3 regions of the Pseudescherichia sp. L3 genome follow, and region 3 is predicted to be linked to each of the others. Evidence: riboswitches for the same ligand, from Rfam matches in the RefSeq annotation. Region 3 holds a riboswitch; each other region holds the start of a gene.
What was found. A riboswitch is a leader RNA that binds a small molecule or an ion and turns the genes downstream of it on or off. The one in region 3 is predicted to bind thiamine pyrophosphate.
Positions count from the first base shown of each region.

Region 1: it holds a riboswitch for thiamine pyrophosphate, as region 3 does, so the genes downstream of both, thiM (hydroxyethylthiazole kinase) here and thiB (thiamine ABC transporter substrate binding subunit) in region 3, are expected to answer to the same signal.
Region 2: it holds a riboswitch for thiamine pyrophosphate, as region 3 does, so the genes downstream of both, thiC (phosphomethylpyrimidine synthase ThiC) here and thiB (thiamine ABC transporter substrate binding subunit) in region 3, are expected to answer to the same signal.

Region 1 covers NZ_JANKYC010000001.1:2,000,365-2,002,629, reverse strand. Annotated here, with positions in the region: gene NR795_RS09780 (DUF1493 family protein) at 268-585, shown strand; TPP riboswitch at 705-801, shown strand; gene thiM (hydroxyethylthiazole kinase) at 834-1,622, shown strand; gene thiD (bifunctional hydroxymethylpyrimidine kinase/phosphomethylpyrimidine kinase) at 1,619-2,265, shown strand, end outside.
Region 2 covers NZ_JANKYC010000007.1:24,817-27,081, forward strand. Annotated here, with positions in the region: gene thiC (phosphomethylpyrimidine synthase ThiC) at 1-1,133, opposite strand, end outside; TPP riboswitch at 1,221-1,330, opposite strand; gene rsd (sigma D regulator) at 1,384-1,887, opposite strand; gene nudC (NAD(+) diphosphatase) at 1,984-2,265, shown strand, end outside.
Region 3 covers NZ_JANKYC010000004.1:280,958-283,222, reverse strand. Annotated here, with positions in the region: gene sgrR (HTH-type transcriptional regulator SgrR) at 1-739, shown strand, start outside; TPP riboswitch at 776-874, shown strand; gene thiB (thiamine ABC transporter substrate binding subunit) at 910-1,908, shown strand; gene thiP (thiamine/thiamine pyrophosphate ABC transporter permease ThiP) at 1,884-2,265, shown strand, end outside.

The DNA.
Region 1 (2,265 bases), on a different contig from region 3:
TTTTTTTTATCGTGATTTTTCTTTTGATAGGTAAGTGTATGCCAGATCCTTACATTTATATAAATCATGATATCGCAAAGAGTCTGGCCCAGTTTTTTAGCGGTGATGTAAACGCTGAGTCACTCTATGATGCTTATTTCTATCTTGATGTGGCCTCGGTAATAGTTATAACTATATCTATTTACGCAATTTGTTTGTCCGTTGTTCGTAAATTATTTTTTATGATATAGTTAAATCTGAGGATAGTGCTATGTGGAACTATTACTAATGAGCATAGAACAAGAGATCATTGATTATATATATACTAATCATAGCCACAAGAAATATGGATTTTTTGGGCGTCGTCCAGAAGTAACATTAGATACTGAGTTAACTAAAGGCGGTCTGGATGTTATTTGGGAAGATGCAGAGGATACATTAGATTACTATTTCAGGAATTGGAATGTAAAGCCAAACGGTTTTGAGATAATCTACTATTTTGAACCGAATTTTTTAGGTTCAAAACCTCCAGAAAAGCCGCTAAAACCGCTAACGGTACGAATGCTGGTAGAATCTGCAAAAGCAGGCGAATGGTTGTACGATTAATATTTCCCTTACTATCTGTACTGTCGTGTAAAAGCAGGGTGGAGAAGCGATAACTCCTGAAGCACGCTTGCATCAGCAAGCCACTTCCCCTAATCTGGCAAAAAGTTCAAAGATGTACTCAACATGACTCGGGGTGCCCTTCTGCGTGAAGGCTGAGAAATACCCGTACCACCTGATCTGGATAATGCCAGCGTAGGGAAGTCAGATGCCTGCCGGCGTCCCTTCTTCGCGCCGGGCAGGAGCTAACTATGCAACCTGACCTGCTGAGCCACGCGCACGTCGCGTCTGTTTTACAGCACTTTCGTACCCGTTCCCCTCTTGTTCACTGCATGACCAACGACGTTGTGCAGACCTTTACCGCGAATGTTCTGCTGGCCATCGGCGCTTCCCCTGCCATGGTGATTGAGCGTGAAGAGGCCGCGCAGTTCAGCGCTATTGCCGACGCACTGCTGATTAACGTTGGCACGCTTACGGTTGACCGCGCGGATGCCATGCGCGCTGCGATCCACAATGCGAACGACGCGAACAAACCCTGGACCCTTGACCCGGTTGCCGTGGGTGCGCTCGATTTTCGTACCCGCTTCTGCCGGGAGATCCTCTCCCTGAGGCCAGCGGCGATTCGCGGCAACGCCTCGGAAATAATGGCCCTGAAGGGCTTGAGCGCAGGGGGGCGCGGGGTGGATACCACCGACTCGGCCAGCGCGGCGCGGCCAGCCGCTGAGCGGCTGGCGCAGGAAACCGGCGCAGTGGTCGCCGTCACGGGGGAGGTGGACTACATTACCGACGGCAGCCGCACGCTGAAGGTCGTCGGCGGTGCGCCGATCATGACTCGGGTAGTGGGCACCGGCTGCGCGCTGTCGGCGGTTGTGGCGGCAGGCTGTGCGCTGCCTGGCGAGCGTCTCGTTAGCGTTGCGGCAGCCTGCGGCCTGTTCGCCGTTGCAGGAGGCGAGGCGGCGGCAGAGAGCCGTGGCCCCGGCTCCTTTGTTGTAGCGTTTCTTGATGCCCTTTATCACCTGGATGGAGGCGCGTCAGCATGAAAAGAATCAATGCATTAACTATCGCCGGAACCGATCCAAGCGGAGGGGCGGGCATCCAGGCGGATCTGAAAACCTTCTCGGCTCTCGGAGCCTATGGCTGCTCAGTCATTACCGCCCTGGTGGCGCAAAATACCCTTGGCGTGCAGTCGGTCTATCGCATCACGCCGGAGTTTGTCGCTGCGCAGCTGGATTCAGTATTAAGCGACGTGCGTATCGATACAACCAAGATCGGCATGCTGGCCGATACCGATATTATCGAGGCGGTGGCCGAGCGGCTGGCACACTATCGGGTAGAGAATATCGTGCTGGATACGGTGATGCTGGCAAAAAGTGGCGATCCGCTTTTAACGCCCTCGGCGGTTGCCACCCTGCGCACCCGGCTGCTGCCGCAGGTCTCACTGATCACGCCTAACCTGCCGGAGGCGGCGGCGCTGCTCGATGCCGATCACGCCCGCAACGAGCAGGATATGCATGAGCAGGGGCGGGCACTGCTGGCGCTCGGTTGTGAAGCGGTGCTGATGAAAGGTGGCCATCTCACTGACGGCGAAAGCCCGGACTGGCTCTTTACCCGCGAGGGGGCAACACGGTTCACCGCCCCGCGCATCGCCACGAAAAATACCCACGGCACCGGCTGCACGCTCTC
Region 2 (2,265 bases), on a different contig from region 3:
TGCAGTTCGGCAAACTGCGCCTCGTCGTTGGCATCCTGAATTGAACCTGGGCGCAGGCCATCGCCTAACGACAGGGTGACATCCCAGGCGGCGCAGATTTCGCAGATTTCGCGGAAGTGCTGATACAGGAAGTTCTCCTGATGGTGGGAGAGGCACCACTTGGCCATGATCGAGCCGCCGCGCGATACAATGCCGGTAAGGCGATTAGCGGTCATCGGCACGTAGCGCAGCAGCACGCCTGCGTGAATGGTGAAGTAGTCCACGCCCTGCTCGGCCTGCTCAAGCAGCGTTTCGCGGAAGGTTTCCCAGGAGAGATTCTCGGCGATGCCGTTGACCTTCTCCAGCGCCTGGTAGATAGGGACGGTACCAATTGGGACCGGGCTGTTACGCAGGATCCACTCCCGCGTTTCATGGATATTGCGGCCGGTGGAGAGATCCATCACCGTGTCCGCGCCCCAGCGGGTGGCCCACACCAGCTTCTCCACCTCCTCTTCAATGGAGGAGGTCACCGCCGAGTTGCCGATGTTGGCGTTGACCTTCACCAGGAAGTTGCGGCCGATGATCATCGGTTCAGATTCGGGGTGGTTGATGTTAGCAGGAATAATGGCGCGCCCGGCGGCGACCTCGTCGCGAACAAACTCCGGGGTGATATTCTCCGGCAGGCGTGCGCCAAAGCCTTCGCCCGGATGCTGGCGGCGCAGCACCTCGCCACGAATACGCTCCCGGCCCATATTTTCACGCAGGGCGATAAACTCCATCTCCGGCGTCACGATCCCCTGGCGAGCGTAGTGCAGCTGGGTGACGCACTTTCCTGGACGGGCGGCGATCCACGCGGATCGGATCTTCGCGATCCCTTTCTCTACGTCGATCGCAACGTCAGGATCGCCATAGGGGCCAGAGGTGTCATATACCGGGATCGCTTCGTTCTCTTCAAACTGCGGTTCGGCTTTGCTGCCGCCGATAAGCGTCGGGCTAAGCTGGATCTCACGCATTGGCACGCGGATATCGCTCCGCGAACCCTGGATATAGATACGTTTTGAATTGGGAAAGGTGGTGCCCTCCAGCGTGTTGATAAAGTGCTGGGCAGCGGCGCGCTGTTCACGGCGGGTAGGTTTAATAGCAGACTCAGACATAGCTCATTCCATAAAAAGTTAAGGACGTGGCTTGTCAGAACGACGGATGAAGCAAGAGGATGCGTGTAGCCCGGAGAGGCACACGCCAGCAGATTGACTCTTGTTCCCTTCGCAGGTTCTAACCTGATCAGGTTCCGCGGATCCCGAATTAACGGTCTCAGCCGGTGCTTACGCACTCGGCACTCCGACAAGAAAAACCCCCGTGTTGCAGGGGGCAGGTAAATTAAACTACGCGTTAATGCTTAAGAACTCAAGCAGGGCGAGCGATGTTGCTGTCGTCGTTAGCGCTCTCTGCCAGGTTGAAATCGAACGCCAGCACGATCAGCTGATCCTCCAGCGTAAAGCGTGCCGCCAGCGCTTCGCCAATGCCGGACAGCGCTTCCTGGAACTCCAGGCAGTTATCATCGTCAATGGCATTCTCAAGATTTGAGTCGTAGTAGCTCATGATCTGCTGGGTATTGGCTTCCAGCTGCGGATAGATTTGCGTGGCCGCTAAAAGTGGGCTGCTCCCTTCCATTTCGCTGATAATTTGTTCATAAATACTAAAGTGTCCGGCGGACAGATAATCCACCAGATTATGGCAAAAATCGTCCAGGGCCTTCTCATCCAGCTCTGTAAAGGACTCCTTGCCCGGCTTAATGCCCACCAGGTTGTAGTACGATACCAGCAAATGCTTGCGCACCTGTAGCCAGTGATCGACTAGTGTATTACTTCCGCCTACGCGCGCCGTCAGGCTTTCCAGGTGGTTTAGCATGATTAACTCCGTGGTTTAAGAAAAAAAGTGTTCACCCAAAATATGTAAAAATGATGTAACCAACATGCCAGTGTCGCTAAGGTAGTGCAACAGATTATGGAACGTGTCATCGAATTAACCGATCAGGGCTGGTGGATCGTCAGCCATGAACAAAAATTATGGTTGCCCGCTGGAGAATTACCACACGGCGAGGCAGTTAATTTTGATCTTGTGGGCCAGCGCGGGTTAATTATCGGCGAGTGGCAAGGTGAGTCCGTGTGGCTGGTTCGTCAGCACCGGCGTCAGGATATGGGCTCGGTACGCCAGCTGATGGATCAGGAGGTCGGTCTGTTCCAGCTTGCCGGGCGTGGCGTACAGCTGGCGGAGTTCTACCGTTCG
Region 3 (2,265 bases):
CGTCAACGACGATTTAAGCGCGGGCCTGACGCTGGAGGGGCCCGGTGGCGAGGAGAAAGCCGTTGAGAGCCGCCTTGAAGAGGGGTGCTACTACCTGCTGTTTGATGCCCGCACTGGTCGCGGGGCCAGCCAGCAGGTGCGAGAGTGGGTGAGCCAGATCCTCTCTCCAGCAAGCCTGCTGTTTCACGCCGAGGAGCATCACCAGCGCTACTGGTTCCCGGCCTACGGCCTGCTGCCGCGCTGGCATCATACCCGGCCGGGCGGCAGCGAGAAGCCTGCCGGACTGGAGTCGCTGACTCTGACCTACTACCGGGAACACATCGAACACCGGGTGCTGGCCCAGACCATGAGCGCCCTGCTGGCGGCGCATCAGGTGACGCTGCACATTCAGGAGGTGGACTACGAGGAGTGGCACAGCGGCGACGCGGTGAGCGATATCTGGCTCAACAGCGCTAACTTTACCCTGCCGCTGGATTTCTCACTCTTTACCCACCTCTATGAGGTGCCGCTGCTGCAGAAGTGTATTCCGCGCGACTGGCAGGCAGATGCCACGCAGTGGCGAGCGGGCGAGATGAACTTAGCCGCCTGGTGCCAGCAGTTGCTGGCGGGCAAGGCGATTGTGCCGCTGATCCATCACTGGCTGATGATCCAGGGGCAGCGCAGCATGCGCGGCCTGCGGATGAACACCCTCGGCTGGTTTGATTTTAAATCGGCATGGTTTGCGCCCCCAGATCCTTAGCGCTTTCAGAATGCTGACATAATCACTACAATGAGGCCGTGCTCAACGGGGTGCTGCGCGATGCGTGTGCTGAGAAAATACCCGTCGAACCTGATCCGGATAACGCCGGCGAAGGGATTTGAGGCTGCTACTCAAAATCCTTTGCCACTCTCTTTCTATTGAGGTGCAAAGTGTTAAAAAAATGTCTGCCGCTGCTGCTACTCGTGGCCGCCCCCGTGTTTGCCGCCCCGGCTTCTGATAAACCCGTTCTCACCGTCTACACCTACGACTCGTTCGCCGCCGACTGGGGGCCAGGTCCTGCGGTAAAAAAAGCCTTTGAAGCCGACTGTCACTGTGAGCTGAAGATGGTGGCGCTGGAGGATGGCGTCTCGCTGCTCAACCGTCTGCGCATGGAGGGCAAAAACAGCAAGGCCGACGTGGTGCTGGGCCTCGACAATAACCTGCTGGAGGCCGCCAGCCAGACCGGACTGTTTGCCAAAAGCGGCGTGGCGGCCGACGCCGTTAACGTCCCCGGCGGCTGGAAAAACGACACCTTTGTGCCCTTCGACTACGGCTACTTCGCTTTCGTCTATGACAAGAACAAGCTGAAGAATCCGCCGAAGAGCCTGAAAGAGCTGGTAGAGAGCGACCAGAAGTGGCGGGTAATCTATCAGGATCCGCGCACCAGCACCCCAGGGCTGGGCCTGCTGCTGTGGATGCAAAAAGTCTACGGCGATAAAGCACCTGAGGCGTGGCAGAAGCTGGCGGCGAAAACCGTTACCGTCACCAAAGGCTGGAGCGAAGCCTACGGCCTGTTCCTGAAGGGCGAGAGCGATCTGGTTCTAAGCTACACCACCTCCCCGGCCTATCACCTGATCGAAGAGAAAAAGGATAACTACGCGGCGGCGGACTTTAGTGAAGGCCACTACCTGCAGGTAGAGGTCGCTGCCCGCACCGCAGCCAGCAAGCAGCCCGAGCTGGCAGAAAAGTTCCTCAAATTTATGGTGAGCCCGGGGTTCCAGAACGCCATCCCGACCGGCAACTGGATGTACCCGGTGAGCAACGTAACGCTGCCCGCTGGCTTTGACTCGCTGACGAAGCCGAAGACCACCCTGGAGTTCACGCCGCAGCAGGTCTTCTCCCAACGCGCTGAGTGGATTAACACGTGGCTTCGCGCGACCAGCCGCTAATTCCCGGCTGGCTGCTGCCCGGCGCTGCCGCTGCCACCCTGCTGATAGCGGTGGCGCTGGCAGCGTTTCTTGCCCTCTGGCTCAACGCGCCGACCACCGACGTCGCGGCGTTGTGGCACGACAGTTACCTGCGCCACGTGGTGGCCTTCTCCTTTGGCCAGGCGTTTCTCTCTGCCCTGCTCTCGGTGACGCCCGCTATTTTCCTGGCCCGCGCCCTCTATCGCCGCCGCTTTCCCGGGCGGCTGATGCTGCTCCGCCTCTGCGCGATGACCCTGATCCTGCCGGTGCTGGTGGCGGTCTTTGGCATCCTCACCGTCTACGGCCGACAGGGCTGGCTGGCGTCGCTGTGTGACTCGC